2 regions of the Paenibacillus sp. sgz302114 genome follow, and region 1 is predicted to be linked to the other one. Evidence: riboswitches for the same ligand, from Rfam matches in the RefSeq annotation. Region 1 holds a riboswitch; the other holds the start of a gene.

Region 1 (7,767 bases):
CGCCCATCTGCTTGAAGTGCGTAATAAACGTACCGACATTCGTAATAATGCTCGTAATGAACGTCAAATAGTAGACGAATAGCGAGAAATCGCCAATCGTAAACGAGCCGGACTGCATCTTCTGACCGGCGACCAGCAGAATAAGCCCCGTCCCCAAATTGACTGTGTTCGTAAATATAGCATCGAGCACACTGCCCATCATTTTATCCTTCAGCATCGTGCGGCGGCGGTCGTCATTGAACTTCCTGAACCGCTCGATAACGCGCTCCTCCGCGCCTGCCACTTGTATCGCCTGCACATTGCTGAACATCTCGCTAATGGCGCCGGTTACACGCGAGGTTGACTCTCGGCTGGCAGCCCGGTACTTCTGCAGACGCGAAGTCGACAGCTGCGCAACCGTCACCACAACGACAAGCGGCAGGAACACAAGCAGCGTCATCTGCAAATCAATGCCGACAAGAATATAGCTCGACACTGCCGCGAAGCAGGTTAAGCCGAACACGTCGACAGACCAGCTCGCCGCTTCCTCCGATTGATCGACATCGTCGCGGAAGTGGCTGATCGCCTCGCCCGGGGAGACAGGAATGGCGCGAGCGCCAGGCTGCTTCAGAATATGCTGCAGCAGATTGCGGCGAAGCATCATTCCCATGCGAAAGCGGAAATTCACGTCGGTGATGAAGCCGACGAAGAGCACCATTACGCGCGCGGCCGATGCACCCAGCAGCAGCGCAATAATCCCCCAAGTGCCAAGCTTCAGCGAATCGCTGCCGGTGAGCGAGTCGAAAAACTCTTTCGTAATAAGACCCGGCACGATCGGCACCAAATAAATAATCGTCCAAGCTAGCGCGTTAAACACATAGAGCGTCGTGCGGTATGTAATGAGCCGGATTAAATATTGAAAGGTCGTCATACGAGCACCTCCTCAAGCCCTGTCGCAAGCATCGTGCTGAAGCGCGACGTAGGATCGGTGGCGAGCGCCATCCGGCTGCCATATTCGACGACGCGGCCATTTTCCAAAATGAGTATCTTATCCGCGCGCTGCACAGTCGCAAGGCGGTGCGCGATAATGATGCAGGAGCGATTCGCGAGCAGCTTGCTGATCGCCTCTTCAATTCGCTGCTCCGTCAGCGGATCGAGCCGCGATGAAGCTTCATCCATAATAACGAGCCCGGGATCGGTCAGAAACACCCTGGCAAAAGCAAGCAGCTGCGCCTCCCCGGCTGACAACGAACCGCCGCCCGAAGCGAGCCGCGTATCTAGCCCCTCCGGCATCGACGCATACCAGCTCGCAAGACCGAGCTGCTCGAGCACTTCCACAATCCGCTCATCGCGAATGGTTTCATCGTAAAACGTCAAGTTATCCCTTATCGTTCCTTCAATAATCTCGATGTTCTGCGTGACGAGCGTCACTCGCTTGCGCAGCTGACTCAGCTTCAGCTCGCGAATGTCCGTATCCCCAAGCATAATCGCGCCTTCCTGCGGATCATAGAACCGAAGCAGCAGCCGGGCCAGCGTCGACTTCCCGCTTCCCGTCCGCCCGAGCAGCCCGAGCACTTCGCCCGGCTGGAGCTGGAGCGCCAAGCCATCCAGCGTTGGTTCCCCATCGCCATCTTCGTAGCGGAACGTGACATCGTCGAACTTCACGGCAAGAGATCCTGCCGGTAGTGTCGCACCTTGGCCGTCCACAATCGCGGAACGTGTCTCGAACAAGGCACGAATACGGGTAATGCTCGCATCGGCTTTTTGCAAATCCTCCATTTGAGTTCGGATCTTCTCAATTGGTTTGGCCAGCAGCTCCGTATAATAGAAGATCAAATAAACAGTACCAATTGTAATCGAACCCTGCTTCCACAAATACGCGCTAATCGCGAACGCCATCGCATTGCCGAATGCAAACACGACAATCGTCGTGCTCCACATGGAGGCAAAGCCGAGGAACGCTTTAATCCGAAGCGGCAGCATGACGCGCAGCATCGCATAGAAACGGCCCATCACATAACCTGAAGCGCCATTCGCACGGATATCTTCCGTCCCTTCCAGCTGCTCGCCGATAAAGCCGTACAGCTCCGCATTCGCCTGGCGCCACTTTGTCCAGAGCGGCGATGCGAGCCCCCGGATGCGCTGAATGACGAATATCGCAGCGATTACGAACAAGGTCATCCCCGTCCCGATCAGCCAGCTTTCCCGAAATAGCAGCACGAGAATGCCGATCATGAGCAGCGCATTCCCGAGAAGATTAATAATCATGCTTGAGAAAAAATTCGCCAACGCGTTCACATCGCCGTCGACCCGCTCGATAATGGCACCGGATGTATGGGACTTATGAAAGGGCATATCCAGCGACAAGCAATGTGCGGCCAGATCGCCGCGAAGCACATTCGTCGTCTTCCACCCGACGTTCTCGCTGAAATACGTCGCAACCACCGACACAATTCCTTGAATCACCGAGAAGCCAATAAACAAGCAAGCGGCCAGAAGCAGCGGCTGGAGGTCAGCTTCCGACTGTGCTTTATCAATGAAGAAGCGAATAATTTGCGGATTGACGAGCTGCAGCGCAGTGGAGAGAATAAGCAGCACGGTAAGCCCAATAAGCGTTCGTTTCTGCGGCAGCAGATAGCGCCTGAGCAGCTCGCCGTAATGCCCTCGCGAGACTGTGCGCTTCTCACTAATCAATTGAAGCCCTCCTTTTTAATAGAACAAAGACCGCCTCATCCTTCTCCTTAAAGAGACGATGAAGCGGCCTTATCATCATGACAGTTATACGCTAAGAGCTTCCTTCAGCTTATCCGGCGAGCGGTCCCACCACTCCGGATTGTTCGAGACAAGCAGGTTCTTAAGCGCCTGCTTCTCTTCCGCGCCAAGCTCATCGAGTACAAAACGGCGTTTGATCGCATAGTCGAGGTTGTTCACATGCTGCGCAAGAATCTTCCATCCTCTGCGCGCCTCGGTATCGATCAGCATCGGACAAGCTGTCGCCCCTGCGTAGCTTGCGCCTTCCTCGGTGCGATCAACAGCTACCCAAACGATCCAGCATAAGCGTCCATTCGGCACATCTTCCTTATTCGTGCTGAACTTGATGCCGCGTTCCACTTTGCTTTTGGCATGCATCGCACCTACATCAATGTACGCCTCGCCATTATCAATGATGACACAGGACACCGCACTCAGGTCGATTGTCCCCGCTCCAAATCCTTTATGCTCCTTGTTGCTCACCACGTTCAAAGAAAGGGATTTCTTCTCTTTCTTCTCAGGCGGCTGCTGCGTATTATCTTGTTCGCTCATGACACTTCTCAACTCCCTTTCAAGCCTGCCGCTACTTGCTCACAAGCCCCTAATTCCACGTCCGGCGCGGCCTCACGCGCCTGTCCGCACATTAATTCCATTTTAGCTAATAATCTCGGAAATGCAAACATATACATGCTGTAGATGCTTGTCAACGGGAGGGAATGTTTCAATGAATCTGGGTCGCGCCAAACGATTTCTACTCTTTGCCCTCGCCGCCGTGCTGATCGGGTTAACGGCACAGCAAGGGTTCGGGGATGCTTGGATCTCACACTATATATATGCCTCCGCTCCTGCTCCCGCCAAGAAAGAACCTCCGCCCAAGCCGGCAGCTCCGCCAGCTGTGCAAGAGCCCGATATTGTGATGCAGCCGAAGCCGGTTGCGCTCAGTAAACGGGTAACGGAATATCACATTGATGTGAACCTCCAGGAAGATACGCATATGCTCACCGGCGAGCAGACCGTCACTTGGACAAACCCTGGCAGGCTGCAGGTGTCCGAGCTGTACTTCCACTTGTATCCGAACGCCTTCCGCTCCAAAGACACGACGTTCATGCGGGAGTCCGGCGGTCAGCTCCGTAACGATAAAGCGACTGTGGACAGCGTCGGCTACATGAACCTGCTGTCGCTCGAAACAACCGAGGGGTATAGTCTGCTGCCGCGCCTTCACTATGTCCAGCCCGATGACGGCAATACGAATGACTTAACGCTGGCCAAGCTCCGCTTGCCCGCTGCGGTCGCTCCCGGCAAAAGCGTGACGCTGCGATTGAAGTTCGAGGTGAAGCTGCCCGAAGTGTTCGCGCGCATGGGGTATGCGGGCAACTTCGTGATGGCGGGGCAGTGGTTCCCGAAGCTCGCCGTATACGAAACAGCAGGCACGCGCGGACGAGCCGCCGATGGCTGGAATATTCATCAGTATCACGGCAACTCGGAGTTCTATAGCGATTTTGGCATCTACAGTGTCAAAATCAACGTGCCGAGCAGCTACAAGGTAGCAGCCACCGGCTTCCAGACCAAAGCATCCGTGGTCGCAGAGGGACGCAAGACGTATCAGTTCTACGCCGATGACGTGCATGACTTCGGCTGGTCGGCTTCGCCGGACTTCGTCTATGCCGAAGAGCCGTTCTCGACGGAGGGCGTGCCTGGCGTACGCATTAAGCTCTACCTGGATCCGCAGCATGCAAAGTTCAAAGACCGCTACATGCACGCAGCGAAGTCCGCGCTCGCCAAGTACGCGCAGTGGTACGGCGCTTACCCGTACTCCACCCTCTCGATCGTCGTACCGCCGAAGGGCGGCAACGGTGCTGGCGGCATGGAATATCCGACGCTGATCACCGCTTTCGCTGCGGAGAACGACAACCCGGGCTATGATCTGGAGCGTACCGTCGTCCATGAGATCGGGCATCAATATTGGTACGGCATGGTCGCCTCCAACGAATTCGAGGAAGCTTGGCTCGACGAAGGGTTCACGTCCTATTCAGAGGACAAAGTGATGGAGAGCGAATACGGAGTGGAGCCGAACCTGCCGGTGGAATCGAGCTACATGACCGATCCAGCGCCGCTGAAGCAGCTATCGTGGTCGTACCACAGCAACAATCACTATGCCGAAAATGTGTACATGCGCGCCAAACTCGTCCTCTATGGCATCGAGAAACAGGTTGGCACTCAGACGATGCGCAAAATCATGCGCGCCTACTTCCAGAAATATAAATTCAAGCACCCGTCGACCGCCGACTTCCAGAAGGTCGTCGAGACGGTCACGAAGAAAAAGTGGAACGATTACTTCAGCCACTTCGTCTACGGCAGCGATATGTCCGACTACGCCGTCGCTTCCATCCATGTACGTCCCGTCAAGCAGGATGGCAAGACGCAGTACGAATCGGTTGTGCTCATCAAGAAGACAGGCGGCAGCTTTGGCCCTGTGACAGTGGTGTTCCATTTTGCCGACGGTACCATCATGCCGAAAGTATGGGATGGTCAAGAGGACCATATCCAGTACAAACTGGTTCATTCCGCGAAGCTCGTCTGGGCGGCGGTGGACCCGCAGCATGACAACGTGCTCGACAATAAACATATCAACAACTTTATGAAAGCCGATCTGACCGAGAAGACCCGCACCCGTTGGAGCGTCGGAATCACCAAGCTGCTCGAGACGATATTCGCCGCACTCGCTTGGTAACGCCTTACTTATGAAGGAGGTGAGCAGGAGTGAAAGCACATATAAAGCAAGGCTGGCGCCTAGCAATCAAGCACTTCTATATTATTATCTTGCTGTTTCTGTACGAGCTGATCTGGGGCTTCTTCCTCTACCGCACCATCGAAGGGATTGTAGTGCCTGTCCTAAAGCGGTTTCCCGATACGTATAGCAGCGGAAGCCACGCGGTCCAGCTGTTCATGACCGAGGCTCAGTTTCAGCTGCTCAAGACGGATCTCGTCCAGCCATACGCCTGGCTATTCTGCGGACTGCTGGCCGGGCGGATGATCATCACCCCATTCCTTAACGCTGGTCTGTTCCATTCGTTGCATCATACGACAGATGAGGCCGGAACGAAGTTTCTAAGCGGCATTCGAAAAGTGTGGAAGCCAGTCGCCCTGCTCTATCTCATCGAAACTGCGCTCACCCTTCTCCCTGCCATCTGGCTGCTGCCGCGCGCGTTAACGAAGCTGCTCGCTAGCAATTCGCTGCTCGAATTCGCCCAGCACGCAGGACCGTGGGCGGCCGCCTGGCTGGCATGGGCGGTGCTCATCCACCTGCTCTTCCTCACCATGCAGTTCGGCGCCGCCAGCGGCACGGGCACACTCCGCTCGCTATGGGGCGGAATCGTAAACTTCCTGCCTTTTGCAGGCATCTCGCTGCTCATGTGGGGTATCGGCGCCTTGCTTAGCATGACGGTCGCTTCCGTATCCATGTTGTGGGCGGGACTGTTCGCACTCATCCTTCACCAAGGCTATCAGATGATGCGCACCATTATGAAGGTGTGGACGGTAGCCGCCCAGTACGATGTGTGGCAATCGAAGCAAGCTTGAGGCATAGCGGCAATCAATATGGAGTAAGGGACTGCGACCTATTGTCGCGGTCCTTTTTTGCATGTCACTGAAAGTGTTTGAACCGACACCTATCTAGCCATCCTCATATTTTTCTACAAGACAGTTCTCGCCATAAATTGCTCTAATTCGTTGCAGGAGGAATATATGCCTACTAACCGCTCAATCGCAGGCCCACCAACGAATTAGACGCCAAAAAGGTTGCATTCTAATAATTTTAATTTGTGAACAACTTGTGAACTTGGAAGGAGAAACGAGAAAATGATCGAATACTTTTTCCTCGAAAAGAAAATTTTGCCGAATTCCCTTTCTTGGGAAACGGGGGAACCATTCTGGGTGAATTGATCCCGACATCCGCAAGGCGCTTATCAAGACGCGGATGCCAGAGGTGATCATAGGGAGCCTTCAACCGAACCCCACAGCTAACCTCGTAGGCACCGGAAGGAGTTTCCTGTTTTGAAGAAAATTTCTGCACTACTGGTCGCTCTTGCGATGCTGCTATTATTCCAAGTTGGAAGCGTTTTTGCAGAATCCAAAATGGATGGTGTCATCAATGGTGTGATCGGCACCCCGTATTCGTACACGGGAACAACGACGAAAGGGTTCGACTGCTCTGGATTTACCATGTATGTGTACGGTAAACTAGGCGTCAGCATTCCACATGCATCCCGTTCGCAAGCACAGCTCGGCAAGAAAATCGCGAAAGCGGATTTGATTGCGGGCGATCTCGTATTTTTCAATACGACTGGCAAAGGAATCTCGCATGTCGGCATCTATGTTGGAGATGGCAAGTTTGCACACGCTTCCTCGAGCAAAGGTGTTACGATCAGTGCGCTAGGTGATTCCTACTATTCAAAACGCTATGTAACTGCACGCCGCGTTATGAGCCCGCAAACGTATGAGAAATACGCTGACGAGCCGTCAGATGAACCAGGCGATGGAGACTCCGATTAATTAGTACTTGCAAGCGTAAACGGCTGTCGCCGTCTTATCGGCAAAAGCTTGCGTTTCGCGGAGACATTATGTGAATTTATATAGGTGAAACCAATAAATTCAATAATGTCTAGCAAAAAAACGAGTTCACCTCAATTGAGGCGAGCTCGTTTTTTGTTTTTTGCTGCTTGATCCAAACATCGTGCTCGGCGATTAGCGTCCGGCAGCTTCTAGTTAGCGGCGTTGATAGCGGACCCACCAGAACGTGCGGCCGACCTGGACGTCGAGCGCGATGCCAAGCGGAGCGAAGAGATCATACAGCTCCACCGGTGTCGCGCAGCCCTCGCTCCTGCGATCTGCCATCACAACGGTTGCGCCGGTCGCAAGCCTCGAGTGCCAGTTCTGAAGGAACTGCGCCCGTTGCTGCGGCGATAGCTCCCCTAGGCAGAAACAAGCAAGTCCAGCGTCGAATGTCTCCGCGACAGCGGCTAGCTCCTCTTGCCGGAT
Region 2 (7,767 bases), on a different contig from region 1:
CGGGGCTCAAGCGCAGCGCATGCAATTGTCAGAGCACCACCCTGCGAGCCGCCCATCGCATAGACACGCTTCGGATCAACCTCTGGCATCTCCAAGGCAATCCCAGCTAGCTGTGCGGTGTCGAGGAAAATATGACGGAACAAGAGCTGGTCCGCGCTGTCGTCCAAGCCGCGAATAATATGGCCGTTATGCGTATTGCCCTTCACGCCGCCGCTATCCTCGGAGCCGCCGCCTTGTCCGCGGCAATCCATCGCAAATACGGAAAATCCAAGCGATACATAGATGAGACGATCCTGCCAATCACCAACGTTGCCCGTATAGCCGTGGAACTGGACAACCGCGGGATGCGGCCCGTTCGAATGGCGCGGACGCGCATATTTGGCATGAATACGTGCACCTTTTACTCCTGTAAAATATAAATCAAAGCATTCTGCTGTCGGCGTCTGGAAGGAGCTTGGAACAAGTTCAATGGCGGCGTCAACCTGACGCATCTCGTTCAGCGCCCGCTCCCAATAGTCGTCGAAGTCGGACGGGCGCGGATTTATGCCTGAATACGTTTTCAATTCATTCAAGGGCATATCAATTGTTGGCATATGTACGGTCTCCTCTTCACCATTATTCCTCTTCATGTTACGTGGTGAGCTTCCTGCTGTAAAGTGTGAAGTTGCGTCTCATGCATGATCACGTGCGGAGAGGGCACAATGAAATCGAATGTTTAAGACGGTAAGCACAGCAGGTAGTTTATTTTGGTTGACGGGGGGAGAAGGTCCATGGGAACGATGCGCAGAGCACGCAGATCATTGTTGCTGCTTCTGACCTGGATCCTGTGCGTTTGCAGTGGCATAGATGCCATACAAGGCGAAAGAGCTGCCGCATCTGCGAGCCCCCCTCCGCTATCTGAACGCAATAGAGCTGCCGCGACAGAGCTCGGGAGCAGCTGGCAGTCACCAGCAGAAGCCGAGCCCTCCTTCACGAGCGGCCAGCAGCTAAAGAAGAAGAAAAAGAGCCGTGCAGAAGCGATGTCTTGGGTTACGCTGCAGCGTATGTTCCCGGGTTCCTTCGTAATCTGGGGACCACGAGGCTCACGCAGAGTCGCGCTTACGTTCGACGACGTGCCCGATCCGCGCTTTACGCCGCAGGTGCTCGAGACGCTTGCCCGCTACAAAGTGCGCGCAACGTTCTTTGTCGTTGGCTCTCGGGCAGCGGCACATCCGGCGCTCGTCCAGCGGATCAGCAGAGAAGGGCATATTATCGGCAATCATTCGTATGATCACGCTGTATTTTCGCGTATCTCGCGCTATGCATTCGAGCAGCAAATTGTACGGACCGACCGGATTATCCGCCCTCTGATCGGATATAGCCCGAAGTTCATCCGTCCGCCTTATGGAGAGATTACGCCGTACCAGGTCGATTGGCTGCGCAGCCGAGGATACATCGTAGTGAACTGGGATACCGATTCGGTCGATTGGAAAAGCCTCGACAGCAACCGCATTCTCATCAATATAAAGCGGACGCTGCAGCCCGGCTCCATTATCCTGCAGCATGCAGGCGGCGGCGAAGGACAGGACCTCTCCGGCACGATAGCGGCGCTACCACGGCTCATCAATCTACTGCGCAGCAAGGGCTATCAGATTGTCACACTGCCGGAGCTCTTGAACCGGCCAGCCGGGCGCAACTGGCGCAGCCGTTAATCGCCCCAGCCGCCTTAGCCCAAAAAAAAGAAACCCAACGTCCATAAGACGCGGGGCTCTTCAAGGTAAGACTAATCTAGAATAAATACCTTTACGAATTGGAAACCGAAGTCGCTCGCAGCTTCCTTCGATTGCGGAACAAAGATATCAATACGGTCGCCCTTAATGGCACTTCCCATATCGGTAGCAACTCCCATCATGCCGCCGACTGGCAACCCATCATGGTCGTAGCCGGTAATATACAACTTGCTTCCCAGCGGAATGACGCTTGGGTCTACTGCAACCGTACCGAGCTTCAGCGGATTGCCGAAGTAGTCGACTGCTCCCCAGCCGTTCTCTGACGGATGTGCCGTATATGCGCTTGCTTTAACCTGTACGACATCCGAGACGTCATATGCTCTGCCGCCAACTGTAATTTCGTTTTGGTTCGCTTGTCTTTTCGCTGCCGTCGATTGGCTCGACTTCTTCTTTGCAGCTTTCTTCACCGTTTTCTTTGCTGCCTCTGCTTTAGGGGCTTTCTTCGGCTCTGCCGCTTTCTTCTCAGCCTTCACCGACTTCTCGGCTTTCACAGATGCCTCCGCTGAATTATCCAGCTTTGCCGTTTGTTCAGTCTGCTTCGACTGTTGCGAAATCGGCTGCGGCGCATCCTGCTTCGAGTTCGCGACTGTCACTGTCGTTGGAATAACGATCGTCAGTCCCTTATACACATTCGCAGGATCGATCATCGGATTCGTCTTGAGCAGCTGCTCCAGCGATACGCCGAATTTCTGCGACAACGACCAGAACGTATCCTCGTCCGTCGCTTTGTACTCCGATGCTGCTTGCGCTGCGCCCGCGTGCGTGAAGATCGCGATGCTAAGTGCAGCGAGTAACGCACTCTTTTTCCAGAATGATTGCTTCAATATGAACTTCCTCCTTTAATTTACGGACATATATCCTTGTTTGAACGACCCGGATATATTCCGTCAATACGATGCTGACAGGTCAAGCTGCTTAATGGCTAAGCCAGCTACTCATCTTCATCGCATGCGGCCTACGAGGTTAGTTGTCGGATTCGGACGAAAGGAGTTCCGCCCTACGCTTGTTAACCAAACGATTCACCCCAGCGCTGCTGACAGCGCATTAACCAGCCAATAGCTGACTGGCGAGCAAAAGCGACTTTTTATTACGTCAGCATTGCTCTAAAAATATCCCCCGCACATAATGTTTCGGCTCGCGTTAAAGGATAACACAGAAACTCATGCAAATCCTACAGGAAAAAGTGACCAACATCCCCGTCATGCTGCATAATCACAGATTGCGCGGCAGTCGAATCGCTACCGTCGTCCCTTTGCCGGGGACGCTTTTAATATCCATTTTCCCTTGATGGCCTTCAATGATCCGGTAACAAATCATAAGGCCAAGCCCTGTTCCGCTGTCCTTTGTCGTGAAGAACGGACCGCCGAGCTTCGGCAGCTGCTCCTCTGGGATGCCTGTTCCTTCGTCGATAATCGACACGGCAATATGCTGCGCATCTACATTCGTAAGCGTAATGGTAATGATCCCGCCGCTTGGCATCGCCTCGATGGCATTCTTGAGCACATTGACGAATACTTGCTTCAGCTGATTCTCGTCACAGAGCAGCTCCGTCACATCGGAATCGAGCAGAGGGATAATCTGCACATCTTTCAGAATCGCCTGCGTTTCGAGCAGCGTCAGCACATTGCCAATAATCCGGTTCAGATCATGCTTGCGGAACTGGCTTGCTTGCGGCTTCGCCAGCGCCATAAACTCCTGTACGATCGAATTGATCCGGTCGAGCTCCACGAGCATAATGTCAAAGTACTCATGATACTTATCAATCTTCGTCTTCAGAAACTTCGAGAATCCGATCAAGGAGGTCAGCGGATTGCGAATCTCATGTGCAATTCCCGCCGCCATCTGTCCAGCAACGGAGAGCTTCTCGGAATGAATGAGCGCCTCCTCCTCTTTCTTCCGTTCACGGATATCGCGAAAGACGCTCTGGACGACAGTTCCTCTCCCCGGATAGTTATGTATACGGGTACTGGATACCTCCACATCAATAACTTCACCCCTCACGTCAATGAGGCGGCATTCCTCGAATTCATTCGGCTCATCCGTCTGCATGACCGCGCGGATTCGCTCCATTGAGCGAAGCTGATTATCCGGGTGCATGAACTTCCAAATCTTTACCTCATCCATGATCTCTGACAGATCAGTCATGCCAAGCAATCGAAGTCCCGCTTGATTGGCGAACAGCACTTCGATTCCGTCATGCACAAAGATCGGCTCTGGCAAATATTTAATTAAACGCTGATAGCTTAGCGCAACTGAATAAGACGCATCGATATCGCGCTCTTGGCTTGTAAGCATTAATTTCCTCTTCGTTCGTTCAGCCAACGTCTGGTTGCAGTATATTGCCCTTGCCTTCCGCCGCATAGTGGACCTCCGAGTAGTCAAATTCGTAAGAGTAGATTTCGCCTTTATTTACCCAATACCTGCGCAGAATGAAGAATTAATTTTCTCTCATTCAATAATTATGTAAACCTAATTTAAAAAAAGCGGCCATCTGGGGCCGCTTATCGCTGCTTGCTCTATTATGATGTAAACTCTTGTACCCATTCACCGTTGTAGTATGCAACGCCAATTTTCTTGTAGTTGGCGCTCATAATATTCGCTTTATGACCTGGACTGTTCATCCATGCCGTCATGACTTCCGCAGGCGTACGCTGACCCTTGGCAATATTCTCGCCAGCATAAGAATAAGCGACTCCGTATGCACGCATCATATCGAACGGGGAGCCGTAGGTCGGCGAGTTATGGTCAAAGTAATTGTTCGTATACATATCTTTCGCTTTATCCAGCGCGACCTTCGTGAGCAGCGTATCGGACTTAAGCGCCGTAAGGCCTGTCTTAGCGCGTTCCTGGTTCACAAGCGACACAACTTGAGCTGCAAAAGTAGACTTGTCCGTCGTGCTTGTTGTTGTGGAACCGGACCCTGTGCTGCCACTGCCAGCTGTTGTCGTCACAGGCACCTTCACAATCATGCCTGCCCAGATTATATTCGGATTCTTAATGGACGGGTTAGCCGCGATTAACGTGTTCAAGCTCACACCGTATTTCTTAGCGATTTTATACATCGTATCCGTGCTTGTTACTTTATAAGAGACGGAACTGTTCACGGAGGCTGCTTCTGCCTTCTGCAGGGCCGCTCCTCCTCCAAGCGCGATCAAGCTCGCGGCGAGTACACTAGCTACACCTATACGAAATGGTTGCATCTTCATGAAAAATCCTCCTCGTTTACAAATGTTGTATGCCGGGCGCCCCGACGCCACTCATACTAACACGGGAGTTATTCACTTTTCATGAACTAAATATTGGAAAATAGGCGTCAAACCCGCTAGAAATCATCATTATTAACAAAGTCTAATTTATCGGCTTTCTTGAGATTGCACTCCGAGCAAGCGCATACGCAATTGGCTGGCGATGACAGTCCGCCCTTCGATTTGGGCATGACATGGTCGATCGTGTCGCCGAATTTCCCGCAATAGCGGCAAATATAATCGTCGCGCTGCAGAATAAGCAGTCTGAAGTCCGTCTTCGTATAAAGCTTATGGATCATGCCTGAATTAATAATGCCTGCTGCGCCTTCTTCGACCATACGAACGGCCATCTCCGTCGGTATGACCGTCGACCAGCGCTTCCCTGTCTCCCGATAGCCGCGCAGCCTGATATGCCCTCTTCCCCTGTCGTTCAATACCGAGGTCGCGAACGTGAAGGAGCCTTGAATCTGCTTAATGACGCGGTCCGGCGGCCGAACGGGCAGCTTCACCACTTCTACTGCCTGCTCTGTCTCCTGCTGCTTCCGCAGTCTTGCGGATTTGTTGTAACGTCCGCGGCGGCGCCTATGCTTTCTCTTGCGCGTTCGTGCGGGCGGTGATTCCGATGCGATACCTTCGCCAGCTCGCGGTTCAGCCGCAGCAGCTTGTCCGACTGCAGCCACTTCTGCGGCTGCTTGGATGGTTATGTTCGCAGCCGTCTCTACAGCGAGGGCTGAATCCGAATGCAGCGGCAATACGGCCGTTATCGTATCACGCTTGCGCCGACGCATACAGGAGCGGCATGTTCCGCGCCGGCCGCTCTTGCCTGCCCGCTTCGTGAACGCGGATTGCGGCTTCTCTTGCCCGCATACTGTACATTGCTTCATTTCCATCGCTCTATTCTCGCTTTCGCTTTAGCCTGATATTAAGCCGTGCAGCTTGCGGAACTGCTCTGGCGTAATTCCTTCCGTCTTGCCGAATGCCGCAATAAAATGACTGGAATCGCGATAACCTGATAGCTGCGCGATTTCTTTAATGGAGCGTGAGCTGTCGCCAAGGCTCATCATTTCTTTGGACTTGATAATTCGCAATCGAATCAAGTAGGCATAAGCTGTAATGCCGAAGGCTTGTCTGAACAGTGAATTCAAGTAACGCGGGCTGATCAATAGCTTCTCCGCCATATCCGTAAGACTTATATCGGGATCGCCGTAATTCACATCCAGCCATCCGAGCAGCGGGTCCAGCTTCTCCAAATGCTGGAATACCGATGACCGGCCGCCCTTCTGTCCATAAATCTTGATCATCGTAAGGAACCGGTACAGCTGCGCCGATGCGTTGAGCCCGGTCCGGTCCTCGTCATGCTGCGCTTGATTGATCATCGCAATGAGCTGCGATGTGATTGGCGCATCTTCATCCCAATGCAGCCACTCCGTATGTCGAATGCCAAGCGACGCAAGCATCGAAGCGGCCAATACGCCGCCGAATGTCACATAGAGCGTTGACCATTTCCGCCCGCCTTTAGCGGCATAGAAATGCGGCACGCCTGGGAAGAGCAGCGAACCATGCCCCGGCGGCAGCGAGTAGCGTCTGCCGTTCAGCTCGAATTCCCCTTCTCCTTCAATCGTTTGCAGCCAGTGGAAGTACGGATATCCTTTCGTCCGGTCTACCGATTCCTGCTCCGGATTGAAGCCAATGCTATCCATATATAGCGGCAGCTCGAACTCGCCGCTCTTGAACATGAACCGGTTCTGCTGCTGCCCATTTATGTAATGTTGCTTCCGCTCAGTTAGCTGTTCCATATTATGATATCCTGCCTAAACTATTTTATATATCTCTCACTCGAATCTTACCATAAAATAGAGCTGTTATCATCTTATTTGCATAAAGGAGATTCACACAGATGGATACGACTAAATTGCCCAAAATGTTATATGGCGGCGACTACAACCCGGAACAGTGGGACGAAAGCATTTGGCCCGAAGATATGCGGCTCATTCCGCTTGCGGGAATGAATATTGCAACAGTGAACGTATTCTCCTGGGCGATGCTTCAGCCCAATGAAGATACATACCATTTCGAGACGCTTGATCGCATTATGGATATGCTGCATAAGAATGGCATATATGCGTGTCTGGCAACTAGCACAGGCGCACATCCAGCTTGGATGGCGCGCAAATATCCAGAAGTGCTGCGCACCGAGTTCGACGGCAAACAGCGCAAATTCGGCGGGCGCCATAACTCCTGCCCGAATAGTCCGGTGTATCGCGACCTATCTACTCGGCTTGCTTCCAAGCTGGCTGAACGTTATAAAGACCATCCTGCCCTGCTGCTTTGGCATGTTTCCAATGAGTATGGCGGCGAATGCTATTGCGATAACTGTGAAGCCGCATTCCGCGACTGGCTTCGCGCCAAATACGGCACGCTGGACAAGCTGAACGAGCAGTGGAATACCTGCTTCTGGGGACATACCTTCTATGAATGGGACGAGATCGTGCTGCCAAGCGCACGATCGGAGCAGTGGGCGTCGGACCGTACCTGCTTCCAAGGCATATCGCTTGATTACACCCGCTTCAATTCCGACAGCCTGCTTGATTGCTACAAGCTTGAGTATGACGCGATTAAAGCGGTTACGCCTGACATGCCAGTAACAACCAATTTGATGGGCACTTATAAGCCGCTCGATTATTTCAAATGGGCGAAGCATTTGGACATTATAGCTTGGGACAACTACCCTTCCATGGATACGCCCACAAGCT

What was found. Region 1 has a riboswitch for cyclic di-AMP ahead of AC0LWF_RS23715 (C40 family peptidase). Riboswitches for the same ligand answer to the same signal wherever they lie in the genome.
Region 2: another riboswitch for cyclic di-AMP. It lies ahead of AC0LWF_RS06405 (3D domain-containing protein); the one in region 1 lies ahead of AC0LWF_RS23715 (C40 family peptidase).

What each region holds. Positions count from the first base shown of each region.
Region 1 is NZ_JBVYOI010000014.1:30,256-38,022, forward strand. Features, by position in the region: gene AC0LWF_RS23690 (ABC transporter ATP-binding protein) at 1-910, opposite strand, end outside; gene AC0LWF_RS23695 (ABC transporter ATP-binding protein) at 907-2,670, opposite strand; gene AC0LWF_RS23700 (YwhD family protein) at 2,758-3,282, opposite strand; gene AC0LWF_RS23705 (M1 family metallopeptidase) at 3,455-5,461, shown strand; gene AC0LWF_RS23710 (hypothetical protein) at 5,491-6,309, shown strand; cyclic di-AMP (ydaO/yuaA leader) riboswitch at 6,613-6,779, shown strand; gene AC0LWF_RS23715 (C40 family peptidase) at 6,784-7,281, shown strand; gene AC0LWF_RS23720 (hypothetical protein) at 7,495-7,767, opposite strand, start outside.
Region 2 is NZ_JBVYOI010000002.1:292,814-300,580, forward strand. Features, by position in the region: gene AC0LWF_RS06395 (alpha/beta fold hydrolase) at 1-593, opposite strand, end outside; gene AC0LWF_RS06400 (polysaccharide deacetylase family protein) at 771-1,691, shown strand; gene AC0LWF_RS06405 (3D domain-containing protein) at 1,763-2,593, opposite strand; cyclic di-AMP (ydaO/yuaA leader) riboswitch at 2,707-2,915, opposite strand; gene AC0LWF_RS06410 (ATP-binding protein) at 2,982-4,064, opposite strand; gene AC0LWF_RS06415 (CAP domain-containing protein) at 4,289-4,975, opposite strand; gene AC0LWF_RS06420 (HNH endonuclease) at 5,092-5,904, opposite strand; gene AC0LWF_RS06425 (helix-turn-helix transcriptional regulator) at 5,926-6,810, opposite strand; gene AC0LWF_RS06430 (beta-galactosidase) at 6,912-7,767, shown strand, end outside.